Regions from separate parts of the Exiguobacterium sp. HSB13 genome, predicted to be linked through region 3. Evidence: a T-box and tRNA genes for the amino acid it is inferred to sense, from the RefSeq annotation. Region 3 holds a T-box; the other regions hold tRNA genes.
The links. A T-box is a leader RNA that pairs with one kind of tRNA and senses whether it is charged. The one in region 3 lies ahead of ACZGCQ_RS08380 (valine--tRNA ligase), so its partner is inferred to be a tRNA-Val.
Positions count from the first base shown of each region.

Region 1: it has a tRNA-Val gene. The T-box ahead of ACZGCQ_RS08380 (valine--tRNA ligase) is inferred to sense a tRNA for this amino acid. The anticodon was not compared.
Region 2: it has a tRNA-Val gene. The T-box ahead of ACZGCQ_RS08380 (valine--tRNA ligase) is inferred to sense a tRNA for this amino acid. The anticodon was not compared.

Region 1 is NZ_JBUZOM010000004.1:72,418-76,697, reverse strand. It holds gene ACZGCQ_RS15210 (response regulator transcription factor) at 1-343, opposite strand, end outside; gene ACZGCQ_RS15205 (sensor histidine kinase) at 345-1,694, opposite strand; gene ACZGCQ_RS15200 (YdhK family protein) at 1,841-2,401, shown strand; tRNA gene ACZGCQ_RS15195 (tRNA-Val) at 2,448-2,520, opposite strand; gene ACZGCQ_RS15190 (nitroreductase family protein) at 2,663-3,289, opposite strand; gene yhfH (protein YhfH) at 3,474-3,620, shown strand; gene ACZGCQ_RS15180 (polysaccharide deacetylase family protein) at 3,813-4,280, shown strand, end outside.
Region 2 is NZ_JBUZOM010000004.1:83,049-87,328, reverse strand. It holds gene ACZGCQ_RS15260 (hypothetical protein) at 65-343, shown strand; gene ACZGCQ_RS15255 (metallophosphoesterase family protein) at 379-1,113, opposite strand; gene ACZGCQ_RS15250 (PTS sugar transporter subunit IIC) at 1,475-2,497, shown strand; tRNA gene ACZGCQ_RS15245 (tRNA-Val) at 2,594-2,666, opposite strand; gene ACZGCQ_RS15240 (efflux RND transporter permease subunit) at 2,853-4,280, shown strand, end outside.
Region 3 is NZ_JBUZOM010000001.1:1,559,009-1,563,288, reverse strand. It holds gene hemB (porphobilinogen synthase) at 1-629, shown strand, start outside; gene hemL (glutamate-1-semialdehyde 2,1-aminomutase) at 626-1,936, shown strand; T-box leader at 1,991-2,220, shown strand; gene ACZGCQ_RS08380 (valine--tRNA ligase) at 2,271-4,280, shown strand, end outside.

The DNA of each region.
Region 1 (4,280 bases), on a different contig from region 3:
AAACTTCCATTCGCCCGATCAGTTCCCCTTCTTGAATCGGTTTTGATACGTAATCATTCGCCCCCACTTCCCGTGTCCGAATGATGTCTTCCCGCTGATTCCGAGCCGTAACCATCAAGATTGGGGTGTTAGAGTGTTCTCGAATGAGACGACAACATGTCCAGCCATCCATATCCGGCATCATGACATCTAGTAAAATCAGGTCGAATACGTGCTGACGGCAGAGATCAAGAGCTTGCTGCGCAGAATCCACAAGCTGACACGTGTACCCATACGGCTGAATATACAGTTTGAGCAGTTCAAGCATTCTCGGTTCATCATCTACGATCAATACATGCGGCATTTTATTTCTCCTTCCACTGCAGTGTCACTTGTGTTCCATGTCCAAGTTGACTCTTGATGTTCAATTCTGCTCCATGTGTCCGTGCAATTGCTTCAACGATGGAGAGTCCGATTCCAGTTCCTCCATGTTTTCGAGAACGAGATGCTTCCGTTCGGTAGAGCCGTTTCGTTACATGAGGTAAAGATTCTGCAGCGATCCCTTCTCCTGTATCTTCGATTTGAATGAAAGCCCCTACTGCGTTGACACCATAACGAACGATGATTTTTCCCGACGTCGTATGTCGACGTGCATTTTCAATGATATTCACGATCATCTGACGGAGCTGCTGAGCGTCACCCATCACTTCTAATCGCTCACCTTCTATCTCGAACGAAACATTTTCTTGTTCGATGTCTGGACGCATCAATCGTATCACTTGATGAATCAAGTCTTCGACATCAACAGGTTTTCGTTCCATCATAAAAGCATTGGCATCAATACGTGCTAGCCAAAATAATTGCTCAATCCATTCATTCATTTGCTGACTTTCTTCTCGAATGATCGTAATGTAGCGTTGTTGCTCATCCGGCGTCAACGTTTGGCGTTCGAGAATATCCGCGTATCCCTTTATATATGTCAATGGTGTGCGTAGTTCATGAGATACGCTTGCTAAAAATTCGGATCGTTCCCGATTCAAAAAATCGAGATCCTGTTTTAATTGCTGAATTGAACGCGCCAATTGTCCCAGTTCGTCTTGTCGATCAATCGGCAACTCTCCACCTTCCCCATCCAATAGACGTGCCGTCGCTTTTTCCATTTGAATCAACGGACGAGAGATGAGTCGGGTCGCCCAAATGCTTGCCGCACCTGCCAATAAAAGTGCGAGCAGACCCACTTGAAAAAATTGCTGTTTCAACGGATCAAGTACGTGATCCACAATTGCTTTAGAAGCGAACATGAAGACATGACCACGATGTTCCCCATCGATGGTGATGGGGCTGTCCGTCATTAAAAAGTCACGCATCGTCACGATTTTTCCTTGTTGACGGTAATCAAAATCCGTATGCTCTAGCACACTTTTCATCTCATTCGACAAAGGTCGTGACGCTTCGAGTTGTTTTCCATCTGCATCAGTGATCACCACAGTAAACGATGAATCTGCTTCCATCATGCTGACATGGCGCATCGTCGTTTGGTCATAGGAATCGACAAGGACATCACGATGGGTATTTCCTCGGTTCAGTAAACCGTCCACTACTTCCTGCGTTCGTGTTTGAGACAACTGATAATACAACGTCGCAAACAACACACTGCCACAAATTAAAAATGCCGCAAGCACGATTCCTCCGACCGAGTATGAAATACGACGCATGACGTTTCCTCCTTTTCTCTCCACTTTAGTATAGCGAAAAAAAACGCGATAGACGCAGGCAAACGAAACTGTCACCTTATCTGCACACGATTTGCACATACGCTGGGTATAGTAAAGAAGACTAGCGACTTCAGGAGGGATTTAATATGAAAAAATCATTGACGTTAACCGTACTTGCTCTTAGTTCTACGCTTTGGCTCGGTGCATGTGGATCCGCCAATAACGCCAATAACGATGGAAGTAATAGTGACTCACATGATATGTCACATGGAGATATGATGCATTCGAGCGACGGAAAGCTACCATCCGGTTTAAAGGAAGCCAGTGATCCGACTTATCCGAAAGGAAGCAACGTCACGTTGACGACGGATCATATGGACGGTATGGACGGAGCTAAAGCAACGATTGCGGGTGCTTATGACACCGTCGTCTATGCGATCAGTTACAAACCGACCAATGGTGGAAAGATGGTGAAAAATCATAAATGGGTCATTCAAGAAGAACTCGATCCAGTTCCAACTAAGCCACTGCAAGTTGGTGATGAAACGACTGTCAAAGCGGATCATATGAAAGGTATGGATGGAGCTAAAGCGACGATTGATGAAGTAAAAGAAACGACTGTCTATATGGTGAACTATGAACCAACGGACGGTGGAGAGATGGTGAAAAATCATAAATGGGTCACAGAGGATGAGATAAAGAAATAATAAAAAAAGCCCGCTTTTCCTATAAAGGAGAAGCGGGCTTTCGGTATGATTCTGACTGGGCTCGAACCAGCGACCTCTACCCTGTCAAGGTAGCGCTCTCCCAGCTGAGCTACAGAATCATGTTTGCAGTACGTTATGTACTTGCTAGGACATGTATTAATATATCAAGAAACTAAAAGGCTGACAAGTCTTTTTCCGAAAAAAAATAAAAAAAAAATTAAAATGGAGGAATTGAACCCCACTTCCTCCATTTTGAATGACTTACAGGAATGTTGATACTTGATCGATCGGTAAACGTAGTGCGGGACGTTTTTTCGCATCTTCGACCGCTTTACCAACAGCAATTAACATGACCGGTACATACCGTGACTCGGTGATGAACGTTTCCGCAAAACGTTGATGATCAAATCCGCCCATTGCGAGTGTTGATAATCCACGTGCTTCTGCCGCAAGCATCAATTGCATCGCAGCAAGACTCGCATTCGACATTGCCGCGTCGCGACCGTATGCTTCACTTTGATAAGCGCCCTCTACTTGTGCCTTGATCGAATCGAACAAATCCTCTGTCATGCCACCTGCTTCTACTGCCGGACCATAAACCGGATTGTAGTTTCGATTAGCTTGAAGATCACCTAAGATTGCAATGACTGCTGAAGCCGAAGTGATGGCCGGCTGATTATAAGCAATCGGTGCAAGTTGCTGCTTCGCTTCTTCCGAATGAAAGACCGTGAAATGCCAGTGTTGCAGATTCCAAGCACTCGGCGCCGCTGTCGTCCATTCTAATAGTTCTTCCACTTCCTGTTTTGAAAGCTTGAACGTTTCGTCGTAATGGCGAACGGAACGTCTTTCTGTTAAGACACGCATTGTATCAAGTGTTGCCTGTGTCATGTATAAATCCCCCTTATCATTATCAGATTACTTAGATATCGTAGCATGTCTCTTTTTCATTGTCCTCTATCAGTACTTCAAACGCCTTTACTGTTATAAAACAATTGTTGACTTTACACTTCTGTACTAATACAATGAAAACAAGATAAAAATCATTGCGTATACTTTGAAGGAGGAAAAACACATGGAACAACCCCTTTACCAAGAAGCATCTGCTGCATTCTATCGTGAACTTCCCGTCAAGACGTGTGCCCATTGCGGAAAAGAGATGGATGAACAATGTGAATCCTATCAAACGGAATGCGATGAGTGTGCTGTAACAGAACACTAATAACACATGAAACAATCACTTAATTAGTGGTTGTTTTTTTATTTCTTGCAAACTGTTTCTAAATAAACCGATGTTTTTTAGGAAAATCGATTTATCGTCATCTTTTTGTCATCTGTTTGTTACAAAAGAAACAGTCAGAATGTTACATTATCTGTATATGATATTTTTTGACAAAAGGAGCGACAGACAACGATGGATCCATTTACCTCAAGCCACGCTAACGAACTCGGTCCACGACCGCGTACAAAAAAAAGAAAATTTTTCCCACGTTTTTTCTTACTTCTCACACTTGTCTTTCTCGGAGTTGGAGGATATGTCGCTTACCGATACGTTTTTACTCCTGAGCAACAATCCATTACGACAGGTAAATCCATTACTGAAGTACCTGTCGTCAATATGGAAAAAGCACGCGTGGAAAAATGGAATGGTGTAACGAAAAAAGTCGCCTATTTAACATTCGAAGATGGTCCATCTGCATTAACACCGGACTTACTTCGAACATTGGATCAACTTCAGACTCGTGCCACTTTCTTTTATCTCGGATCACAAGTAGAGGCTTTTCCGCAAGAAGTCAAAGCTGCTGCTAAAGCTGGACACTATATCGGATTACACGGGGAAACGCATGATTACGATACATTGTACGAAAAAGGAAAGTATGTC
Region 2 (4,280 bases), on a different contig from region 3:
TTTTTTACTTCAAGTCGTATAATCATTCTCGCTCCCTCCTTTATACTAAATAGAGAATGGAGTGATGATTACTTTGAGTTTATCGACCGGAATCATCTTTGTGTTGCTCGCTTATACACTCATGTCGCTTTACGACGTGTGGCAGGTATACCGGATAACGAGCAAACTTTGGATATTTGTATTATTTCTTGCAACATTAATTAGTCTCATCGTTGCCTTTTTTGTGGCCCCTGTCCTTGCGCTATTCTTTTACTGGTCACGCCATCCATTGAAACGAAACATTGGTATCGTGTTACTGATTGTCGTGTGTCTTATCTCGGTCATGACAAAACTATCGTCTTGATTGAATTCCTTCATGAACATTTCATGAAGGTTTTTTCATGTCCTACTACCGAAGAAGAGGCGGCGCATCAACTCACGTTCCGGCATTTCCGTCGTATTGAGCACATCTAGAAATGGTCGATCATCATATGAAATCTTCAGGATTTCTGAACGGACTTGGTCCTTCTCCCAATCGATAATTGCTACTGGAGCAACAGCTGTTTCCTGACATCCAAGTGCACCTGGATTAATAAAGAGCGTTTGCTCTGTCTCGACTTGTTGCGCTGGATGATGATGACCGAAACCAATGATCCGTGCCTCACTTCCAGCAAACAGGACGGATAAGCTTTCTTTCGTTCCATCCACTGCTTGCTTTAATGGCTCTTCACCAATCTTCTTCGTCTGGTCGGCGTAAGCATAGTGCGTCAGGTGCATCGTTTGTTCCTGATGCGTAACATTTAAGATACGTGGTAAGTGCTCCAAATACTTTTGATTCTCTTGCGTCAACGTATCCGCGATCCATTGATGGTGCTCTTTAGCATGTCGGTAACTATCGGGATAGGTCTCCCCATGGATTAAAGCAAGGACACATTCATCATGATTTCCAGAAATCGTCTGGATATCAGACCGTTGTCTTAATAAATCAATGACCTCATTATGCTCTGGTCCAATACCGACAAGATCACCGAGACAATAAGCGGCATCGATATCTGTTTGTTGATCAAGATGGGACAATACAGCACGCAAAGCTGATGCATTGCCGTGAATATCTGTAAAAAGCATAACTTTCATGTAAACGCCTCCATTGTTGGTACATTAGGATTTCCCGATGATATCGTGAATTCCTGTCAGATTTCAGGAAAAATAAATTGTCAGAAAATATTGATTATTGATCAAGAGCATGTTAGGCTTAGAAAAATTCACAGAGAGGGGCACGATCGAATGATTCCGACGCAACAGCCATTTAACCAAGCCGGACGACTGATTATTCTATGCATGAGGGACTGAAAACTTTTCCGATGATGAAGCGGAAATGATTTTTGGGCCCTTCTTTCGATGCATCGAATGAGGCGCCCGCACAGAATGAGTGGCGCCTATCCCAAAAACGGATAGGCTTTTTTCATGGCAAAAAATAGAGATAGATAGAGAGAGGATGACAACGTTGAAAGAATATGCGATGGATCGAATGGTAAAAGTATCAGCTGGAATGGCAAATGCCGTTCTTGTAACACTTGGTGTCGGACTTCTGATTGAGACACTCGGAAATCTTCTACATATCCAAATGTTACTGACGATTGGTGGTGTCGCAAAAGTACTACTCGCTCCCGCGCTTGGTGCCGGTATTGCCTTTCAGCTCGGAGGAAACACACTTGTGCTGTTCAGCGCGATGATCGCAGCGACGATCGGTGGTGCCGCCCTTCAATCGACTGCTTCTGGACTCGTTCTTGTACCCGGTCAGCCGATCAGTGCATTACTCGCGGCTGCTGTCGCTGTATACGTCGGAAAACGCATGACTGGAAAAACGAAATTTGACATGATGGTCATCCCAATGAGCGCTGTCCTTGCTGGCGGTGTGACCGGAATCGGTGCTGCTGCCGTCACGACACCACTCCTTACAAAATTCAGTGCCATGATCACAGCTTCAGTCGAGTCTTCTCCTATTGCTACATCTCTTGTTATTGCACTCATCTTTAGTGTCTTATTGATGTCTCCTGCTTCGTCCGCTGCACTCGCTATCGCTTTGCAACTTGATCCTGTAGCGAGTGCCGCTGCACTCATTGGCTGTTCCGCTCAATTCGTCGGCTTTACGTTGATGGCATATCGTCAGACGGATCCAGGTGGTTTGATTGCTTCATTCTTTGTAACACCTAAAGTACAATTCCCGAATATCGTTAAAAATCCACGTCTTGTCGTTGCACCGTTTCTCGCAGCGATGATTTCAGCTCCTGTCGCGACGCTTCTTCTCTCTTTGAAAGTACCGTATGAACTCGCAGGACTTGGACTCAATTCGATGATTGCCCCACTCAATATCTTCGTCAATCAAGGCCCTCAAGCGTTCCTTGTCTTCTTCTTGACTGGTGTCGTTCTACCTGGTGTCTTGACGCTCGTCTTCTATCGATTGACGACTGTCGCAGGGTGGACGAAGCGCGGCGATCTTCATCTCGAAATTCAATAAAACATTTTACCACCCTTCCAACTATTCCTGATTGATTTCGGGAATAGTTTTTTTAACGCAAAAAAATCGTTCCTTCGAAAAGGAACGATTTCGGTATGATTCTGACTGGGCTCGAACCAGCGACCTCTACCCTGTCAAGGTAGCGCTCTCCCAGCTGAGCTACAGAATCATGCTGTGTTGTTACTGGGTATGTTTTTATTATAGCAGCATATCGAAAAGTGTAAAGCCTTTTTAACAAAAAAAATTATCTTTTTTCAAAATGATCTTTTTAAATAAAAACAGTTTTAAAGTTGCGGGTTCTATGAGTGTCCTCTACTATGTAAATAAGCACATATAAAAAGAAAGGAGCGTTCATATGAACTTCTTAACCCGATTTAGTTTGAAGAACTCGGTTGCTGTCTTCATCATTGCAATCCTATTGATTTTAGGAGGCGTGTATTCCTTCTCACAATTAAAAGTCGATCAGTTCCCGGAAATCGAGTTTCCTCAGATTTCAATCGAAGCGGTTTACCCTGGTGCATCACCTGACGATGTCGATAAACAAGTCGTCTCAAAGCTTGAAACTTCGCTTAAAGGAATTGAAGGGGCTACCAAGCTAACAAGTTCTTCTTATGAAAGTATCGGTATCTTAAACATCGAATTCCCGTTCGATACTGATATGGATAAGGTCGAACAACAAATCGATGCTGCCATCCAAGATGCGAATCTACCGGAGGAAGCAACGACGAAATTAAATCGTCTGTCCTTTGGATCGTTCCCGATCTATAATATCTCCTTCTTTAGCAAGGATGGTAAAGACATCGAGAAAATTCTAAAGGAAGATATCGAACCTGAACTTAATAAGATTCCAGGCATCAACAGCGTGTCGGTTGGTGGCTATAAGGATGATCTCGTTCAAATCACCGTCGATAAGGAAAAAGCGACGGAAGCGGGTCTCTCGCTCTCAAGCATCAAGGAACAAATCAATGGAAAGTATGTCTCGTTCCCATCAGGTCAGCTATCAGAAAACGATTCGAAAATTCCGATTCGCGTTGAAGAAAAACTAGAAAATCTAGATAAACTAAAAAATCTCCAATTGACACCTGCTGCAGGTGCAGCTAGTTCAGCAAGTAACGGTCAGTCATCTGCAGGCGGTCCACCACAAGATGCAACACAAGGACCACCAAGTACAACAGGTGGAGCAGCTGCAGATCAGACGGCTGAACCTGCAGAGCCGATTCGCCTAGAGGATATCGCAAAAATCGAAGCAGTCTCGCAACAAAGTGAAAAAACACGTTACGACTTAAAAGATTCCTTATCGATGGCAATCACGAAAAAACAAGATGCCAATACGGTCGAAATCGCAGATGAAGTCACGAAGATCCTCAATAAATATGATGATCAAGTCGACTATACGATTGGGATTGATTCAGCGAAGGATATCGAGGAATCCGTTGCGACACTCGTCAAAGAAGGATTACTGGGTGCACTCTTCGCATCACTCGCTGTACTCTTATTCTTACGGAACCTCCGTGCGACGATCATCGCCATCGTCTCGATTCCATTATCATTACTCATCGCAGCGATCTTCTTGAACTGGCAAGATATATCCCTGAACATCATGACACTTGGTGGGATGGCTGTTGCAGTCGGTCGTGTCGTCGATGATAGTATCGTTGTCATCGAGAACATCTTCCGGCGCGTCCGAAAATCCGAATCCGGTATGACGGATGAGATCATCGAACAATCGACAAAAGAGATTCTAAAAGCAATCACGTCATCGACGCTGACGACCGTCGTCGTC
Region 3 (4,280 bases):
ACACATGCTTATGTGAATATACGTCGACAGGTCACTGTGGGATTGTCGCCGACGGTACGGTCGATAATGATGCGTCATTACCGCTTCACGTCAAGACAGCGATCTCACAAGCTCGCGCGGGTGCCGACGTCATCGCTCCATCATCGATGATGGACGGATTCGTCGCAGCCATTCGTCAAGGATTAGACGAGAACGGCTTCAGCCATATTCCAGTCATGAGCTATGGTGTTAAATATGCGTCTGCTTATTACGGTCCATTCCGTGATGCAGCGAACTCGGCACCGGGAGAAGGCGACCGGAAAGGTTATCAAATGGATCCAGCAAACCGTCGCGAAGCGTTCCGCGAAGCAACAGCGGACGTCGATCAAGGAGCTGACTTCATGATCGTTAAACCTGCGCTTGCGTTCATGGATATCATTCGTGATGTGCGCGAGCGAATTGATCTACCGATCGTCGCGTATAACGTATCGGGTGAGTATGCAATGGTCAAAGCCGCTGCCTTGAACGGCTGGATCGACGAAGAACGAATCGTCCTTGAGACGATGCTTGGCTTTAAACGAGCAGGCGCTGATTTAATCATCACCTATTTCGCAAAAGACATTTGTCGTTACCTGGAGGGGTCGAAATGAGCTTAATTAACCAGAACTCAAAATCAAAAGAAGCATTCGAGCGGGCACTCCCGCTCATGCCGGGTGGTGTCAACAGTCCGGTCCGTGCTTATAAATCGGTCGGGATGACACCGATTTTCGCAGATCATGCGAAAGGATCAAAGCTCTATGATATCGACGGAAAAGAGTATATCGATTATGTCTTGTCATGGGGACCAATGATTCTCGGTCATGCCGATCCAATCGTCACTTCTGCGATCCAAGAACAAGCGACACGTGGCTGGAGCTACGGGACACCAACGGAAATCGAATCAGCGATGGCGGAAGTCGTCATCAGTCGGGTGCCGTCGGTCGAAGTCGTCCGGATGGTCAACTCAGGGACAGAAGCGACGATGGCAGCGCTTCGTCTCGCACGCGGCTACACAGGTCGGACGAAAATCCTCAAGTTCGAAGGCTGTTACCATGGTCACGGTGACTCGCTCTTGATCAAAGCGGGTTCAGGTGTCGCGACACTCGGACTACCGGATTCACCAGGAGTTCCTGCGCAAATCGCGAGCATGACGCTGACGGTTCCGTACAACGATTTGGACGCTGTCCGGATCGCGTTTGAAAAACACGGCGACGATATCGCTGGTGTCATCGTCGAACCGGCTGCTGGGAACATGGGCTTCGTGCCACCAGAACCAGGATTCCTCGAAGGCTTACGGGAAATCACGGCGGAAAACGGTGCCTTACTGATCTTTGACGAAGTCATGACTGGTTTCCGTGTTGGATTCCACTGTGCACAAGGGCACTTCGGTGTCACACCAGACATCACGTGTCTCGGCAAAGTCATCGGCGGCGGAATGCCGGTCGGTGCTTACGGCGGACGTCGGGACATCATGGAACAGATCGCACCACAAGGTCCAATCTATCAAGCGGGTACGTTATCCGGGAACCCACTCGCGATGGCAGCGGGTCTAGCAACACTGACACAATTGAAACCAGAACACTATGCAGAGTTCGACCGGAAAGCGAGCCGTCTGTCGGAAGGTTACTTGAACGCTGCGGCGAAATACAACATTCCGCTGACGACGAACCGCGCAGGCGCGATGTTTGGTGTCTTCTTCACGGATGAACGCGTCACGAACTTCGAAAAAGCGAAAACATCAAACCTTGAGATGTTCCGTTCGTATTATCAAAAAATGGCGGCGCGTGGTGTCTTCTTACCACCGTCACAATTCGAAGGTCTTTTCCTGTCGATTGCCCATACGGACGAAGACATCGAGCGGACGATCGAGGCCGTCGAACTGACGTTCAAGGAACTTCAAGTCGAATTTGGTCGTTAAGCAGTTCTTGACGATTGCTTGAAGTCTCGGCTAAAATAAGTAAAGAAGAAAATGGCAACAGCGATGACGGGAAGAGTAGTCCTGTATTCGTACCGGCGTAGAGAACACATCCTTGGCTGAAAGATGTGACGGACGAACAGGAGGAAGGTCACCCCACGAGCTGGTATCGTGAGTCTTACGAGCGATATCCGTCCTCCACACGTTACGTGGCTCGAGGGCATCCGATTGTGGATGAACTAAGGTGGTACCGCGGAAAAAAGCAACGGCTTTCTTTCGTCCTTAGCATAGGACGAGAGAAGCCGTTTTTATTATGGACAAAAAGGGAGCGATCAGGATGCAGGAATTATCAATGCCAACGAAGTATGATCCGCAGGCAACGGAAGAAAAATGGTACGACTTTTGGGTGAAAGGTGACTATTTCAAAGCCGATCAGGATCCAGAAAAAGAGCCGTACACGATCGTTATTCCACCACCGAACGTCACCGGTAAATTGCACCTTGGTCACGCGTGGGACACGACGTTACAAGACATGTTGACACGGATGAAACGGATGCAAGGATTCGACGTTCTTTATTTACCAGGAATGGACCATGCCGGTATCGCGACACAAGCAAAAGTCGAACAAAAACTGCGGGCAGAAGGACAATCACGTCTTGAAATGGGGCGCGAGAAATTCCTCGAGCAATCATGGGCATGGAAAGAAGAGTACGCATCAACAATTCGTGCACAATGGGCAAAACTTGGTCTTGGACTCGATTACTCACGTGAGCGTTTCACGCTCGACGAAGGATTGTCGGAAGCCGTTCAAGAAGTCTTCGTGAAACTTTACGAAAAAGGCTTGATTTACCGCGGCGAATACATCGTCAACTGGGACCCGGCGACAAAAACAGCGATCTCGGATATCGAAGTCATCTACAAGGATATCGAAGGTGCGTTCTATCACTTCAGCTATCCACTAACGGACGGTTCAGGTCACGTTGAACTAGCGACGACACGTCCGGAGACGATGCTCGGTGATACAGCGATTGCCGTAAACCCGAAGGATGAGCGTTACGCTCACCTCGTCGGAAAAACAATCACGTTACCAATCGTTGGTCGCGAGATTCCGATCGTTGCCGATGATTATGTCGATATGGAGTTCGGTACAGGTGTCGTTAAGATTACGCCAGCCCACGATCCGAACGACTTCGAAGTAGGTAACCGTCACGAGTTACCACGTGTCCTCGTCATGAATGAAGATGGAACGATGAACGAGAACGCAGGAAAATACGAAGGTATGGATCGTTTCGAATGCCGTAAGCAGATTGTTGAAGATTTAAAAGCAGAAGGTGTTTTGATTAAAATTGAGCCACACTTGCACTCTGTCGGTCACTCGGAGCGTTCAGACGCGATCGTTGAGCCGTATCTCTCACTCCAATGGTTCGTTAAAATGGAACCACTCGCGCAAAAAGCACTCGAGGAGCAACAAGGACCAGACAAGGTCAACTTCGTTCCACAACGCTTTGAAAACACGTACGTACGCTGGATGGAAAACATCCGTGACTGGTGTGTCAGTCGTCAACTCTGGTGGGGACACCGGATTCCAGCTTGGTACCATAAAGAAACAGGCGAAGTTTATGTTGGTAAGGAAGCACCAGCCGACCTCGAGAACTGGGAGCAAGACAACGATGTTCTCGATACATGGTTCTCGTCAGCGCTTTGGCCGTTCTCAACAATGGGGTGGCCGAATACGGACGCAGCGGATTATCAAAAATACTTCCCGACGTCGACACTCGTTACGGGTTACGACATCATCGCCTTTTGGGTATCACGGATGATCTTCCAATCGTACGAATTCACAGGACAACGTCCATTCCAAGACGTCTTGATCCACGGATTAATTCGTGATTCGGAAGGACGCAAGATGTCGAAATCCCTCGGGAACGGAATCGACCCGATGGATGTCATTGAGAAGTATGGTGCCGATTCACTCCGGTGGTTCTTAACGACAGGATCGACGCCAGGGAACGATCTTCGTTTCTACTGGGAAAAGATCGAAGCAACATGGAACTTCTCGAATAAACTGTGGAACGCAAGCCGTTTTGCCCTGATGAACATGGATGGTCTAACGTTTGATCAGATCGATTTGACAGGCGAGAAGTCACTCGCAGATAAATGGATCTTGACACGCTTACAGACGACAATCGACGATGTAACACGTCTGTCGGATAAATATGAGTTTGGTGAAGCAGGACGTATTCTCTATCACTTCATCTGGGAAGACTTCTGTAACTGGTACATTGAGATGGCAAAATTACCACTCAACGGGGAAGATGAAGCAGCGAAACAGACGACGCGTTCGGTT